DNA from 3 places in the Streptomyces sp. NPDC048270 genome. Region 1 is predicted to be linked to each of the others. Evidence: riboswitches for the same ligand, from Rfam matches in the RefSeq annotation. Region 1 holds a riboswitch; each other region holds the start of a gene.

Region 1 (5,332 bases):
GCGGGGGCATGTTGGTGGCCATGCCGACCGCGATCCCGGACGCGCCGTTGACCAGCAGGTTCGGGTAGGCGGCGGGCAGGGCTACCGGCTCCCGCTCCTGGCCGTCGTAGTTGGCGGTGAAGTCGACGGTGTCCTCGTCGATCGACTCCGTCATCAGTGACGTGGCGTCGGCCATCTTGCACTCGGTGTAACGCATCGCGGCCGGCGGGTCGTCGTTGCCGAGCGAACCGAAGTTGCCGTGGCCGTCGACCAGCGGCAGCCGCATGGAGAAGGGCTGGGCCATGCGCACCAGGGCGTCGTAGATCGACGCGTCACCGTGCGGGTGGAGCTTGCCCATGACCTCGCCGACGACACGGGCGCACTTGACGTAGCCGCGGTCGGGGCGCAGACCCATCTCGTTCATCTGGTACACGATGCGGCGGTGCACCGGCTTCATGCCGTCGCGGGCATCGGGCAGGGCACGGGAGTAGATCACCGAGTACGCGTACTCGAGGAAGGAGCCCTGCATTTCGTCGACGACGTCGATGTCGAGGATCTTCTCCTCGAAATCCTCCGGCGGCGGGGTCTTCGTGCTGCGGCGGGCCATCGCTGCGCGGCTCCTTAACCAAGAATGGGTGTGCTGGGGGTCTGACGCGGACCATTGTGGCCCGAGGCACCGACAACCCGGACTCCGACCCCAGGGGGTGACCCGGGAACTTATCCGGTCGCCGTCGCGCTTGCATACAGTGGCAGGTCTGACGGAAATCTCTGCATCGCGTATCGAAGGGACCACATGCCCATGGGTCACACGGCCACAGCCCAGGCCGGCTCCGGCGGCCTGACAGCGACCGAGCACCGGCTGGCCAACGGCCTGCGCGTGGTGCTGTCCGAGGACCACCTGACCCCGGTCGCCGCGGTCTGCCTCTGGTACGACGTCGGCTCGCGTCACGAAGTCAAGGGGCGTACCGGCCTGGCTCACCTCTTCGAGCACCTCATGTTCCAGGGCTCGGCGAACGTGCCGGGCAACGGGCACTTCGAGCTGGTCCAGGGCGCTGGAGGATCCCTCAACGGCACCACCAGCTTCGAACGAACCAACTACTTCGAGACGATGCCGACCCACCAGCTGGAGCTCGCGCTGTGGCTGGAGGCGGACCGGATGGGTTCGCTGCTGGCCGCCCTGGACGACGAGTCCATGGAGAACCAGCGCGACGTCGTCAAGAACGAGCGCCGCCAGCGGTACGACAACGTCCCCTACGGCACCGCCTTCGAGCGGCTGACCGCCCTCGCCTACCCCGAGGGCCACCCGTACCACCACACCCCGATCGGCTCCATGGCCGATCTGGACGCCGCCTCCCTCGAGGACGCGCGCGCCTTCTTCCGCACGTACTACGCGCCCAACAACGCGGTCCTGTCGATCGTCGGCGACATCGACCCCGAGCGCACCCTCGCGTGGGTCGAGAAGTACTTCGGCACCATCCCGTCGCACGACGGCAAGCAGCCGCCCCGCGACGGTTCGCTGCCCGAGGTCATCGGCCGCGAACTGCGCGAGGAGATCGTCGAGGAGGTCCCGGCGCGCGCGCTGATGGCCGCCTACCGGCTCCCGCACGACGGCACCCGCGAGTGCGACGCCGCCGACGTGGCGCTGACCGTCCTCGGCGGCGGCGAGTCCTCGCGGCTCCACAACCGCCTGGTACGCCGCGACCAGACGGCCGTCGCCGCCGGTTTCGGCCTGCTGCGCCTGGCCGGAGCGCCCTCGCTGGGCTGGCTGGACGTCAAGACCTCCGGCGGGGTCGAGGTCCCCGACATCGAGGCGGCCGTGGACGAGGAGCTCGCGCGGTTCGCCGCCGAGGGCCCGACGGCCGAGGAGATGGAGCGCGCCCAGGCACAGCTCGAGCGCGAGTGGCTGGACCGGCTGAGCACGGTCGCGGGCCGGGCCGACGAACTGTGCCGGTTCGCGGTGCTCTTCGGCGACCCGCAGCTGGCCCTGACCGCCGTCCAGCGGGTCCTGGCCGTGACCGCCGAGGAAGTGCAGGCGGTGGCCGCGGCGCGGCTGCGCCCGGACAACCGCGCGGTGCTGGTCTACGAGCCGCTGGCCGGCTCCGAGGGGTCCGCCGGGAACGACGACGAGAACGAGGGGGCGGAGCAGTGAGCGACACCGCAGCCGTCACGATGACCTTCCACCCGCGCCCGCAGGCCGGCGAGCCGCAGCCGTGGGCCTTCCCGGCCCCCGACCGCTCGGTGCTGTCCAACGGCCTGACCCTGCTGCGCTGCCACCGGCCGGGCCAGCAGGTGATCGCGGTCGAGGTCAACCTCGCCGCCCCGCTGGACGCCGAGCCCGAGGGCCTGGACGGCGTGGCGACCATCATGGCCCGCGCCCTGTCCGAGGGCACCGACAAGCACTCCGCCGAGGAGTTCGCGGCCGAGCTGGAGCGCTGCGGCGCCACCCTCGACGCGCACGCCGACCACCCGGGCCTGCGGGTCTCGCTGGAGGTCCCGGCCTCCCGGCTGCCCAAGGCGCTCGGCCTGCTCGCCGAGGCCCTGCGCGCGCCGGCCTTCGCCGACGCCGAGGTCGACCGGCTGGTGCGCAACCGGCTCGACGAGATCCCGCACGAGCTGGCCAACCCGCAGCGCCGTGCCGCCAAGCAGCTCTCCAAGGAGCTCTTCCCGGCGGGCCTGCGCATGTCCCGCCCGCGCCAGGGCACCGAGGAGACGGTCGCCCGGATCGACTCCGCGGCCGTACGCGCCTTCTATGACGCCCACGTACGCCCCGCCACGGCCACCGCGGTGGTCGTCGGCGACCTGACCGGCATCGACCTGGACGAGGTCCTCGCCGACACCCTGGGGGCGTGGACGGGCAACTCCGCCGAGCCCCTTGCGGTGCCGCCGGTTACCGCCGACGACACCGGCCGCGTGGTCATCGTGGACCGGCCCGGCGCGGTCCAGACGCAGCTGCTCATCGGCCGGATCGGGCCGGACCGGCACGACCGGGTCTGGGCGGCGCAGGTGCTCGGCACGTACTGCCTGGGCGGCACCCTGACGTCCCGCCTGGACAAGGTGCTGCGCGAGGAGAAGGGGTACACGTACGGCGTGCGCGCCTTCGGCCAGGTGCTGCGCTCCACCGCCGACGGCCGGGGCGCCTCGATGCTCGCCATCAGCGGCTCGGTGGACACCCCGAACACCGCCCCGGCGCTCGAGGACCTCTGGAAGGTGCTGCGCACCCTCGCCGAGGGCGGTCTGACCGACACCGAACGGGACGTGGCGGTGCAGAACTTGGTGGGCGTGGCCCCGCTCAAGTTCGAGACGGCCGCCTCGGTCGCGGGCACCCTGGCCGACCAGGTCGAGCAGGAGCTGCCGGACGACTACCAGGCGCAGTTGTACGCGCGGCTCGCCGAAACCGGCACGGTGGAGGCGACTTCGGCGGTCGTGAACGCCTTCCCCGCGGACCGGCTGGTCACCGTGCTGGTGGGTGACGCGGCGCAGATCGAGGAGCCGGTGCGGGCCTTGGGGATCGGCGCCGTGAGCGTCGTCACCAACTGACCCCGGCGGCGGCACGACAAGGCCCCCTGGCGGACATGTCCGCCAGGGGGCCTTTTGTCCGTTTAGTGGCGAGGTTGCTTTTATGTGGTGTGGCGTACGCAACAAAAAGGCGCGTCTGTTTGGCGATTGACTGATGATCCGCCTAGCGTCACCTGTGCTGTCCGTCAGTTGTACCCGCCGCACCCGCGGCACCGGACAGCGATCGCCGAGTCCCCGTCAGGCGCGAGCCTGGGGAGCCGGGGACCCACATAAGTCCCTGGGGTGAATCGGACCGCCTCGCAAGAGGAGGCCCGTAGGAGACCTTCCTGCTCCGAACCCGTCAGCTAACCCGGTAGGCGAGAGGGAAGGAAAGGATCAGCCCCTTCATGGCGTTTGGCAGTCGTGCCGCCGGTAAGCACCGTGGTTCCAGCCGTTTGAGCCGCAAGACCGCCGGCTACGCCGGCATAGCCGCCCTCGCCACCACTGGTGTCGTCGGCTCCCTCGCCGCTCCGGCCTTCGCCGCGGACAACAGCAACAACCACTCCACCTCGGACAACGCGCTCGGCGCGGTCGTCGTCTCCGAGGACCTCGCGGGTGACATCGAGGACCAGGCCGCCTCCCAGCAGCGTGCCGCCGAGCACGCCGCCGCCAAGGCGCAGGCCGAGGCCGACGCCAAGCAGCGGGCCGCCGAGGCCAAGCGCCTCGCCGAGGCCAAGGCGAAGGCCGAGCGCGAGGCCGCCGAGCGCGCCGCCCGCGAGGAGGAGCGCAAGCGCCTCAACACCTTCGTCTCCCCGCTCGACGGCTCGTACGTCAGCACGCAGTACAAGGCGGGCGGCGGCATGTGGTCCTCCGGCAGCCACACCGGCATCGACTTCCACGCCGCCTCCGGCAGCACCGTCCGCGCGGTGGGCGTCGGTGTCGTGGTCGAGGCCGGCTGGGGCGGCGCGTACGGCAACAACGTCGTGATCAAGCACAACGACGGTACGTACACCCAGTACGGGCACATGTCCTCGCTGAGCGTCTCCGTCGGCCAGCAGGTCACCCCCGGCCAGCAGATCGGCCTCTCGGGCTCCACGGGCAACTCCAGCGGCCCGCACCTGCACTTCGAGGCCCGCACGGGTGCCGACTACGGTTCGGACATCGACCCGATCGCGTACCTGCGCTCGCACGGCGTCAGCCTCTGACCCGCACCCCACCGCTTCACCGAAGGCCCCGGCTCCCCGAGCCGGGGCCTTCGTGCTGCTGCGCCGGATACGCAATTGTCATTTCCGGACGCTCTCGGAAATCATCGTGTGTTGCAATAGAGTCGCAGCACGCGCCGGCATGTCTCGGATATGCGCGGCAGCGGGCGCGGCCGGCGTGGCAGCCGGGTGGCGGTCGAATCGGAAATAGCGGAGGTCCGGTCTTGCGTATTCCCGCGCACGCGGTATGCACAGCGATCCGCGACGACATCGTCTCCGGGGTCTTCGAGCCGGGCGGCAGGCTGACCGAGGAAGTGCTGGCCCGCCGGTACGGAGTCTCGCGGGTCCCCGTGCGCGAGGCGCTGCGGACCCTGGAGTCGGAGGGCTTCGTGACCACGCGGCGGCACGCGGGCGCCTGTGTGGCCGAGCCGACCGAGCAGGAGGCGGCCGACCTCCTCGAGCTGCGAATGCTGCTGGAGCCCCTGGCGGCCGCCCGCGCGGCCCGGCGGCGCACCGAGGCCCACCTCAAGGTGCTGCGCGGCCTGGTCAGGCTGGGTCAGGAGCGGGCCAGGCGGGGCCAGGGCGAGGATCTGCGCTCACTCGGCGGCTGGTTCCACGAGACCCTCGCGCAGGCCTCCGGGAGCCCGGGCCTGATC
Region 2 (5,332 bases), on a different contig from region 1:
GCGGCGGTCCGTCAGGACCCGACGGCCTCGGGCTCCTCGCGGATCACGCCCGTCGCCCGGCCCGCGGTGACCGCGGCCACGGCGACTTCGGGTGCGGCGTGGCCGCCGGCCACGAAGGGCCGCCACCACGGCTTCGCGGGGGCGTCCGCCGCCCCCGGTTCGAAGGGCTGCCCCGGGATCGGCAGGGCGATCGCGGCTCCGGCCCCCTGCGCCGCGGCGAGGGTTCCCTCGCCCGGCTCGTCCCACGGGTGGGGGGCCAGGTTGAAGGTGCCCCAGTGGATCGGCAGCATCGTGCCGTGCGGGGCGCCGCCCTGGAGGTCGAGGTGGGCGCGCATGCCCTCCTCGGGCGTCATGTGGATGTCGGGCCAGTATTCCGAGTAGGCGCCGATCTGGATCATCGTGGCGTCGAAGGGCCCGTGCTCGGCGCCGATCTCCTCGAAGCCGGGGAAGTAGCCGGTGTCCCCGCTGTGGTAGATCCGGTGCTCGTCCCCCGCGACCACCCAGGACGCCCACAGGGTGTGCTGCTGGTTGCGCAGCCCGCGGCCGCAGAAGTGCCGGGCGGGGGTCGCGGTGAGCGAGAGCCCGTTGACCTTGGTGCTCTCGTTCCAGTCCAGCTCGCGCAGCCGGTCGGCCGGCACGCCCCAGCGCTCGAGGTGCGCGCCGACGCCGAGCGGCACGGCGAAGACCGTGTCCGTACCGGCCAGCTCCTTGATCGTCGGCAGGTCGAGGTGGTCGTAGTGGTCGTGGGAGATCACCACGACGTCGACCGCGCCCAGCGAGGCCAGCGGCACGGGCACGGGGTGCAGCCGCTTGGGGCCGGCGAAGGGGAAGGGGGAGCACCGCTCGCCCCACACCGGGTCGAACAGCACGCGCCGCCCGTCGATCTCCGCGAGCACGCTGGAGTGTCCCATCCAGGTGATCCGCAGTCCGCTCGCGGGCGGCTTCGCCAGCTCCGCGAGGGTCGTCGGGTACACGGGGACCGGCGCGCCGGGGGTGCGCCGGATCCGCTGTTCGCGGTGGAAGTAGATCTTCGCGAACTCCGCCATCGACCCCGAGGGCCTGGTCCGGGCCCCGAGCGGGTTCTGGAAGACGCCGTCGGCGAAGTTCGGCGAACGGTGGATCCGCTCCAGCCGGGCGCCGGACGGGTCCGCGCCGAAGGCTTCGGGGCGCAGGGCGCGCAGCCGCGGGCGCAGGGGACGCGGGGGACGGGAGCCGGTCAAGGCGCCTCCTGGGGGGATGGGGTCGGGACGGTCGTCGGTCTACGACCATCCCAACGCACACATACCCCGAAGGATTCCGCTTACGGCCCCCGTACCCCGTCTGCGGCTCTCCCTACAGGGGCAGCAGGTCCGGGCGCTTCGCCTCGACGTGGTCCCCGGAGGACTCGCCGCGCAGCCGCCGCCCGATCCAGGGCGCCAGGTGCTCGCGGGCCCACTGGATGTTGTCGCGGGTCACGTCCACCGAGCCGCGCGGCCGCTGCGGCGGCCACGGCTGGTCGGGGTCGGCGGGCACCTCGAGTCCGAGCACCTGTGCGGCGCGCAGCGCCACCCGCGTGTGGCCCTCGGGCGACAGGTGCAGCCGGTCGGTGTCCCAGGCGCGCCGGTCCTGGACGGACTTCAGCGACCAGAGGTCGAGGACCGGGCAGTCGTAGCGGTCGGCGATGGCGCGCACGTGCGCGCTGTACGTCGCCACCTTGCCCCGCAGGTGCCTGAGGACCGGCACGCCCCGGGTGTCGAAGCCGGTGGTGATCATGACCAGGCCGACGGCCCCGGTGAGGTCGGCGACGGCGGCCTCGAACCGCTCCGCCACGTCGTCGGGGTCGCTGCCGGGCCGGATGATGTCGTTGCCGCCGGCGCAGAAGGTCACGAGGTCGGGCGCCAGGGCCTTGGCCCGCGGCACCTGCTCGGCCACGATCTGGTCGAGGAGCCGGCCGCGCACGGCCAGGTTCGCGTACCGGAAGTCGTGCTCGTCGCGCCGGTCGGCCAGGAGCACGGCGAGCCGGTCCGCCCAGCCGAGATGAGAACCCCCGGGTCCCGGGTCCCCCACGCCCTCGGTGAAGCTGTCCCCGATCGCCGCGTACGAGCCGATGGTCTTGAGTGTCGTCGTCGTCGCTGCCACGGAACGACATCCTTCACCCGCGCACACGACCTACGCCAACGTAAGCAGGGGTTGACGGACCGTGATCTATACCACGCGGAGGATAAGGAATAAGTACACGCCAGGCCGGGACCCCCCTCGGGCCCCGGCCTGGCGTGTGTGGGCGCTCCGGCGGCGGCTGCCGTCAGAGGGTGACGCCCTTCGAGCGGAGGTAGCTCACCGGGCTGACGTCGGAGCCGTAGGACGGGCCCGTGCGGATTTCGAAGTGGAGGTGCGGGCCGGTCGAGTTGCCGGTGGAGCCGGAGAGGCCGATGCGCTGGCCGGCGGTGACGCTCTGGCCCGCCGAGACGGACAGCGAGGAGAGGTGGCCGTACTGGGAGTACTTGCCGTCCGCGTGCTTGATGATCACCTCGTTGCCGTACGATCCGGCCCAGCCGGCCGAGACCACGGTGCCCGCTCCGACGGCCTTGACGGTGGTGCCCGCGCTCGCGATGAAGTCGACGCCGGTGTGGTAGCCCGAGGACCACATGGCACCCGAGGCCCGGTACTGGGTGGAGATGCCGCCGCTCACCGGGGCCACGAATCCGGCGCCGCTGGGCGCCTTCGCCTCGGTGGAACCGCCGCCGCTCTGCGCCTTCTGCTTCGGCTGCGGGGCCGGCGCGGGGGCGGCCTGCTCGGAGGATCCCTTGCCGGCGGACGGAGCGCCGGTCGAGGACCGCTCGGCGGGAGCCGGGGCCGGAGCCGCTTCGGCCGGGGCCGCCGCCTTCGCACCGAGGGTCAGCTTCAGGCCCGGGTGGATCAGGGAGGGGTCGGTGCCGACGGCCTCGCGGTTGTCGGCGTACAGCTTCTCCCAACCGCCGGAGAGGTGGCGCTCCGCGGCGATCTTGGAGAGGTAGTCGCCGGGCACGACCGTGTAGACGGTCGGGGCGGCCTCGACGGCGGCGGGTGCGCTCTGGAGCGCGACCGGGAGCTGCGGGGCGGCGGCGGGGGCCGTGGCCGGCGCGGCGGCCGGGGCGGGAGCCGCGGTGGCGCCGGCGGCTCCCATCAGGGGCAGCGCGAGGGCCGCGCCACCGGTGCCGGCGACGGCGAGACCGCGGGAAAGGGAACGGGACTTGGGACGACGGTGCTTACCCTTTGCAGGCATGGCGAATTCCTCTCCGTCGCCTGCGAGGTGAGCTGTCGGGTTCGGACTGGAGATGTCCGGCCGTACATGAACGGAGCATGTACGGCTTCACCCCTAGCCGTTCCGGAGGAAAGATCCGGGACGGCGGCTTACCTGGTTCCCCCGCTCCTGCCGCGCGCGTGAATAGTCGGGTGCGGTTTCCGGGAGGCGGCAGGATTAGGCGGTCCACCCGGATCGATCGCGAAGGTAATCGAGTGCGGCCGCACGGAACAAGCCATGAATTCCCCGAAGGAATCACCGGGGTGTGGGATCGGCGGAATTACCGTCACCCTCTGTCCATTCCGCACCGTCAACAACCCTCCCGGCCGGGCCATTCGGCTTTCGCGATCAGGCACTCACGGTCACCGTATGATCTGGCTCACGGGGACGTGCGCGATCTCGCCGCCGGGTATGGCAAGTTGGAGCCAACCAGCTCAATACGGACAAGATGTCCCACGACGAAGCGGAGGAGTTCCTTTGACCCAGCAGATACAGGAGCCGGAGCTGTCCGGAGTGCGCAATTTCCGCGATGTGGGCGGATTGCCGACTTCTGACGGCCGACGGGTCGGTACGGGACGACTGTTCCGAAGCGGACATCTCGCACATGCCACCGATACCGATGCGGAGTTCCTCGCCTCCCTCGGGCTCCACACCATCTTCGACTTCCGCAACGACGCCGACCACGCCCTGGAGGGGCCCGACGTCGCGCTGCCCGGCGTGCGGAACGTCAACATCCCGCTCTCGGATCCGGCCGACGGCCGGGAGTTCTGGACGATGGTCCGCGAGGGCGCCCTCGACGAACTCCGCGCGGTCCTGGGCGAGGGCAAGGCCGCGGCCCGGATGGCGCAGTCGTACCGCACGATCATCCGCCACCGCACGGCGGAGCACAGCCGGGTGGTGCACGCCCTCGCCGAGGACAGCGTCCCCGCCCTGCTGCACTGCGCGGCCGGGAAGGACCGGGCGGGCCTGTCGGTCGCCGTCGTCCTGCTCGCGCTCGGCGTCGAGCGCGAGGCGATCGTCGCGGACTACCTGGAGTCGAACGCCCCGCACCGCCGCTACCGGGTGCGCCGCAGCGGCGGCTCGCAGGAGGCCCGCTCCCCCGAGGTGATGGAGCTCCTGGCCCCGCTCTTCGACGCCCGCGCCGAGTACCTGACCGCGGCCTTCGACACCATCGACGAGCAGTGGGGCGGACGCGAGGCCTACCTCTCCGAGGGCCTCGGGCTCACACCCGAGACCCTCGGCCGGCTCCGCGAACGGCTGCTGGACTGACGCCCGCCCCGCCGCCCCTGCCGGAGCAGGCCGTCACCGGTTGCCGACGGCCTGCTTCACCAGGGTCCTGCCGAACTCCCACATCAGCCCCGACCCGCCGTGCGCCTCGTCCATGACCTCGCGGAAGGCGCCGACGAACCGGTCGACGTCCCGCTCGTCCACGATCAGCGGCGGGATCAGCTTGATCACTTCCAGGTGGTCCCCGGACACCTGGGTGAGGATCCGGTGCTTCTGCAGCAGCGGCACCACGACCATCTGCGCGAAGAGCCCCTTGCGGGCCGCCTGGAGCATCGCCCACCGGCTGCGCAGCCCCAGCGAGGACGGCCGGCCGAACTCGATGCCGATCATCAGCCCGCGCCCGCGCACCTCGTGCAGCATCTCGTACTCGTCCACCAGGGCCGCGAGCCGCCCGCGCAGCAAATCGCCCATGGCCCGGGCGCCCGCCACGACCTCCTCGTCCTCCATGACCGACAGCACCGCCAGTCCGGCCGCCATCGCCTGGGCGTTGGAGCCGAAGCTCGCCGAGTGCACGAGGACCCGGTCCATGGACGAGTAGACCTTCTGGAAGATCCAGTCCTTGCCCAGGGTCGCGCCGACCGGCACGTAGCCGCCCGAGAGCGCCTTGGCCACGCACACCAGATCGGGTTCCACGCCCGGCTCGTGCTGGTACGCGTAGAAGTCGCCGGTCCGGCCGAGCCCGGTCTGCACCTCGTCCGCGATCAGCAGCGCCTTGTGGCGGCGCAGCAGTTCCTGCGCGGCGGGCAGGAAACCGGGCGGAGCGGCGAGGACCCCCTTGCCCTGGAT
Region 3 (5,332 bases), on a different contig from region 1:
GCGCACGCCAAGGGCAAGACCGGGATCCCCGGGGAGCGCAAGGCGGAGCTGATGACGCACCTGCTCAACATCGACCCGCCGGACCACACCCGGCTGCGGCGGCTGGTGTCGAAGGCGTTCACCCCGCGCCGGGTCGCCGAGTTCACCCCGCGGGTGCAGGAGCTCACCGACCACCTCATCGACGCCTTCGCGGAACGGGGGGAGGCGGACCTGATCCACGAGTTCGCCTTCCCGCTCCCCATCTACGCCATCTGCGAGATGCTCGGCGTACCGCGCGAGGACCAGGACGACTTCCGCGACTGGGCGGGGATGATGATCCGCCACGGCGGTGGTCCGCGCGGCGGAGTCGCCCGTTCCGTGAAGCAGATGCGGACCTATCTCGGCGAACTCATCCACCGCAAGCGGGATGATCTGGGCAATGACCTCATTTCCGATCTGATCCGGGCGAGCGACCACGGCGACCACCTGACGGAGGCCGAGGCCACCGCCATGGCTTTCATCCTGCTTTTCGCCGGTTTCGAAACCACCGTCAACCTCATCGGCAACGGGGTCCACTCCCTCTTCGTGAACCCGGGGGAGCGCGAGCGCCTCCAGGCCTCCCTCGCGGCCGGCGAGAGCGGCCTGCTGGAGACCGGCGTCGAGGAACTGCTGCGCTACGACGGCCCGGTGGAGCTGGCCACCTGGCGGTTCGCCACCGAGCCGCTGACCCTCGGCGGGCAGCCGGTCGCCGCGGGGGATCCGGTCCTGGTCGTCCTCGCCGCCGCGGACCGCGACCCCGCCCGGTTCGCCGAGCCGGACACCCTGGACCTCTCCCGGACGGACAACCAGCACCTCGGGTACGGGCACGGCATCCACTACTGCCTGGGCGCTCCGCTCGCGCGACTTGAGGGGCAGACCGCGCTTGCGACTTTGCTCACGCGTCTGCCAGATCTGGAACTCGCTGTTCCGCCCGAAGACCTGCGCTGGCGCGGCGGGCTGATCATGCGTGGCCTGCGCACCCTTCCCGTGCGCTTCACACCCCGAAACATCTGAAGGGCGACTGACCGGAAGTCAGTGGCCGACCGGAGTTGTGACAATCGTTCGAAGGCCGCTAGGTTCTGCCGTTACCCCGCCGTTATGCGAAAGGTGCAGCTCATGCGTTCCGGGAACGGCCGCCACAGACGCCCCCGCCAGGTGCCCGCGATAGTCGTCACTGCCGGAGTCACAGGCTCCGCGCTGGCACTGCCGCTGCTCGCCGCCACCAACGCCAGTGCGGCCGACACGTCCACATGGGACAAGGTCGCCGAATGCGAGAGTGGCGGCGCCTGGAGCGCGAACTTCGGCAGCGGCCAGTACGGCGGCCTGCAGTTCACCCAGGAGCAGTGGAGCAACGCCGGCGGCCTCGACTTCGCCGAGCGGGCCGACCTGGCGAGCCGTTCCCAGCAGATCGCCGTGGCCGAGCGGGTGCTGGCCTCCCAAGGGCCCGAGGCGTGGCCGCTGTGCGCGGCCTCGGCCGGACTGGACGGACAGGGCCCCGCGGCCGAGGTCGACCCCGGTCTGCCCGGCGGTTCGCAGGCCGGCACCGCGCCGTCCCGCCCGGACCACAGCGTCCCCACCACCGGGGCCGGCAAGCCGTCCACGGACTTCGGTGCCCCGACGCAGCCCGCGCCCAGCCCGTCGTTCGCGCTCCCCGAGGGCCCGCTCGCGCCCTCCCTCGGACTGCCCGTCATGCCCTCGCCGGACGACCCGGAGGCGACCCCGGCCCCGGTCGAGCCGACCGAGCCGACGGCCCCCGTGAGCCCGGACGCGCCCACCACGCCGCCCGTCACCCCGCCGACCACCCCGGGCCTGCCCCCGGTCACCCCCGGGGCCCCCGTGACCCCGGCCGACCCGACGGCCCCGGCCGACCCGACGGCCCCCGTGACCCCCGAGGCCCCGGCCGACCCCACCGCACCGCCCGCAACGGCCCCCGAGGGCAGCGGCAAGCACCGCGGCGCTCCGGCCGTCGAGGCTCCGGGCGCGCCTGACGCCCCGTCGGAGCCCACCTACACCGTCCAGGCGGGCGACAGCCTGACGGCCATCGCGAACGCCAAGGGACTCAAGGGCGGCTGGAACGCGCTCTACGAGGCCAACGAGCAGGTCATCGGCGAGAACGCCGATCTGATCAAGCCCGGTCAAAACCTGGATCTAAGCGCCGAATAGGGGCACTTCAGGCGGCCGGAAAGAGTTGATTGTCCGTTTTCTGTAAGTGAGACATGTGTCTCTTCCGGTCAACTGGCGTGTCCCGCCCGGGGGCTTCCGCAAACCCCGCTCCCACCTGCGCAAACACCAGTAAAGGGAGTGCAAGTAGGGGTCGTTTCTCCCCGATGGAGCTCGTTGAACATCGGGGAGGGACCTGTCTACCTTCTGAATCGCTCGCCACCGCGAGCTCCTTCGACCGCATCGCCGAATCCTGCCGGCGGACGGGGGGAACAGTCGTCGCGTCAAGCGCCGAAGGCAGGAGCGGGGGAACCAAGGTAGGCGCCGGGAGCGGCCGTTGAGAGACGGTCACGCCACCGGCTAGGGGTTAAGACGTGCGCTAGGTCGCACGGCCGGGCAACTCACTCGCCCGAACCCGACAGCTCACCTCGTAGGCGTCGGTGAGGAGAAACTCCATGCTGCTTTCCGGCAAGGGCAAGCACCGCCGCGGTTCCAAGGCCGTCCGCATCGTCACGCTCGCCGGTGTCGCCGGTGTGGCCGTCGCCGCGCCCCTGATGGCCGCGGGCACCGCCAGCGCCGCCACCGCGTCCGAGTGGGACAAGGTCGCGCAGTGCGAGTCCGGCGGCAACTGGGCCATCAACACGGGCAACGGCTACTACGGCGGCCTGCAGTTCTCGTCCTCCACCTGGGCCGGCTACGGCGGCAAGGCGTACGCGCCGCAGGCCAACCAGGCCTCGAAGGCCCAGCAGATAGCCGTCGCGGAGAAGGTCCTCAAGGGCCAGGGCAAGGGTGCCTGGCCGCACTGCGGCAAGGGTCTGTCGAACTCCTCCTACACCGGTGGCGGCGCGACCGAGGCCGCCCCCAAGCAGGAGAAGAAGACCGAGCCCAAGAAGACCCAGCCGAAGAAGACCGAGCCGAAGAAGACGGAGCCGAAGCGCGCCGAGGCTCCGACCACCCGTTCCGAGCGCTCCGAGGCCCCGGCCCCGAAGACCGGCAACGGCTCGTACGAGGTCAAGTCCGGTGACACCCTGGGCACCATCGCCGACGCCAACGGCGTGCAGGGCGGCTGGCAGAAGCTGTTCGAGCTGAACAAGGACATCGTCTCGGACGCCGACCTGATCTTCCCGGGTCAGAAGCTGAAGCTCAGCTGAACACCGCGGCAATAGCCGCGGCGTCCCAGAGCAACACGTACTCCCTCCACCGCCCGGCGCGTCTGTCCCTACGCGCCGGGCGGTGGTGTGTGCGCCGGCGGAACCGCCGTGATCAAGAGTCCTATGTCCCGGAAGAGGGGTATTCGGACCCTTTTTCGTCCCAGGACCCGGGCGGTCGGCCGGCCCAGCGCCCGGAGCCGGTTAGGCTCTAGGCGGCAAGGCCATCCCACGGCCTGATGCCACCGCACACCCAGCGTCACATCCCAGAAGGAGATGCTCGTGCCGTCCATCGACGTCGTCGTAGCCCGGGAAATCCTGGACTCCCGAGGCAACCCCACGGTCGAGGTCGAGGTGGGCCTCGACGATGGCAGCACCGGCCGTGCTGCAGTTCCGTCCGGCGCCTCCACCGGTGCCTTCGAGGCCATCGAGCTCCGTGACGGTGACCCCAACCGTTACATGGGCAAGGGTGTCGAGAAGGCCGTCCTCGCCGTCATCGAGCAGATCGGCCCGGAGCTCGTCGGCTACGACGCCACCGAGCAGCGCCTGATCGACCAGGCCATGTTCGACCTGGACGCCACCGACAACAAGGGCTCGCTCGGCGCCAACGCCATCCTCGGCGTCTCCCTCGCCGTCGCGCACGCCGCGTCCGAGGCCTCGGACCTCCCGCTCTTCCGCTACCTCGGCGGCCCGAACGCGCACCTGCTGCCCGTTCCGATGATGAACATCCTCAACGGCGGGTCCCACGCGGACTCCAACGTGGACATCCAGGAGTTCATGATCGCCCCGATCGGCGCGGAGTCCTTCTCCGAGGCGCTGCGCTGGGGTGCCGAGGTCTACCACACCCTCAAGAAGGTGCTCCACACCAAGGGCCTGTCCACCGGCCTCGGTGACGAGGGCGGCTTCGCCCCGAACCTGGAGTCCAACCGCGCCGCGCTCGACCTCATCGTCGAGGCCATCAAGCAGGCCGGCTACGTCCCGGGCAAGGACATCGCGCTCGCGCTCGACGTCGCCGCGTCCGAGTTCTACAAGGACGGCAAGTACGAGTTCGAGGGCCAGTCCCGCTCGGCCGCCGAGATGACCGAGTACTACGAGGAGCTCGTCTCCGCGTACCCGATGGTCTCCATCGAGGACCCGCTGTACGAGGACGACTGGGCCGGCTGGAAGACCCTCACCGACAAGCTGGGCACCAAGGTCCAGATCGTCGGCGACGACCTCTTCGTGACCAACCCGGAGCGCCTGGCCCGCGGTATCGAGGAGGGCTCCGCCAACGCCCTGCTCGTGAAGGTGAACCAGATCGGTTCGCTGACCGAGACCCTCGACGCCGTCGAGATGGCCCAGCGCAACGGCTTCAAGTGCATGATGTCGCACCGCTCCGGTGAGACCGAGGACGTCACCATCGCCGACCTCGCCGTCGCCGTGAACTGCGGTCAGATCAAGACCGGCGCCCCGGCCCGCTCGGACCGCGTCGCCAAGTACAACCAGCTGCTGCGCATCGAGGAGATCCTCGACGACGCCGCGGTGTACGCGGGCCGCAGCGCGTTCCCGCGCTTCAAGGGCTAATCACGCCCTCGCCTCCGTACGTCCCCGCACTCGGTCCCGTACCGTGTGCGGGGACGTAGTGCGTAGTGCGTACACAGGGGAGGCGGACCAATGGCCGGGAACCGGGATCGGTTCTCCACCTTCTCCACCGCGACCAGGCTCAAGCAGCTCGGCGAGCGGACCGCCGCGCATGTCTACCGGTCCCAGTCGCGCCGCCAGGTCCGCCGCAGCCGGCTCACCGGCCGTGCGGCCCTCCTGGTGCTCGTCCTCTGTACCCTGGTCGTCGCCCTCGCGTATCCGATGCGCCAGTACGTCTCCCAGCGCTCGGAGATCGCGGACCAGCAGCGGGCCGCGGCCGCCGCGCGGGAGCGCCTGGAGCGGCTCCGCGACGAGAAGGCCCGCTGGCAGGACGACGCCTACGCGGAGCAGCAGGCGCGCAAGCACCTGCACTTCCTGCGCCCGGG

The links. A riboswitch is a leader RNA that binds a small molecule or an ion and turns the genes downstream of it on or off. The one in region 1 is predicted to bind cyclic di-AMP.
Positions count from the first base shown of each region.
Region 2: it holds a riboswitch for cyclic di-AMP, as region 1 does, so the genes downstream of both, AB0D66_RS09730 (LysM peptidoglycan-binding domain-containing M23 family metallopeptidase) here and AB0D66_RS01065 (M23 family metallopeptidase) in region 1, are expected to answer to the same signal.
Region 3: it holds a riboswitch for cyclic di-AMP, as region 1 does, so the genes downstream of both, AB0D66_RS11935 (transglycosylase family protein) here and AB0D66_RS01065 (M23 family metallopeptidase) in region 1, are expected to answer to the same signal.

Region 1 is NZ_JBEZLV010000001.1:299,621-304,952, reverse strand. Features, by position in the region: gene AB0D66_RS01080 (DNA topoisomerase IV subunit A) at 1-586, opposite strand, end outside; gene AB0D66_RS01075 (pitrilysin family protein) at 779-2,128, shown strand; gene AB0D66_RS01070 (pitrilysin family protein) at 2,149-3,516, shown strand; cyclic di-AMP (ydaO/yuaA leader) riboswitch at 3,710-3,869, shown strand; gene AB0D66_RS01065 (M23 family metallopeptidase) at 3,882-4,679, shown strand; gene AB0D66_RS01060 (GntR family transcriptional regulator) at 4,901-5,332, shown strand, end outside.
Region 2 is NZ_JBEZLV010000007.1:211,513-216,844, forward strand. Features, by position in the region: gene AB0D66_RS09720 (MBL fold metallo-hydrolase) at 12-1,220, opposite strand; gene AB0D66_RS09725 (SGNH/GDSL hydrolase family protein) at 1,333-2,118, opposite strand; gene AB0D66_RS09730 (LysM peptidoglycan-binding domain-containing M23 family metallopeptidase) at 2,282-3,241, opposite strand; cyclic di-AMP (ydaO/yuaA leader) riboswitch at 3,246-3,443, opposite strand; gene AB0D66_RS09735 (tyrosine-protein phosphatase) at 3,737-4,528, shown strand; gene AB0D66_RS09740 (aspartate aminotransferase family protein) at 4,562-5,332, opposite strand, start outside.
Region 3 is NZ_JBEZLV010000010.1:67,518-72,849, reverse strand. Features, by position in the region: gene AB0D66_RS11945 (cytochrome P450) at 1-1,032, shown strand, start outside; gene AB0D66_RS11940 (transglycosylase family protein) at 1,135-2,181, shown strand; cyclic di-AMP (ydaO/yuaA leader) riboswitch at 2,458-2,630, shown strand; gene AB0D66_RS11935 (transglycosylase family protein) at 2,634-3,329, shown strand; gene eno (phosphopyruvate hydratase) at 3,603-4,889, shown strand; gene AB0D66_RS11925 (septum formation initiator family protein) at 4,980-5,332, shown strand, end outside.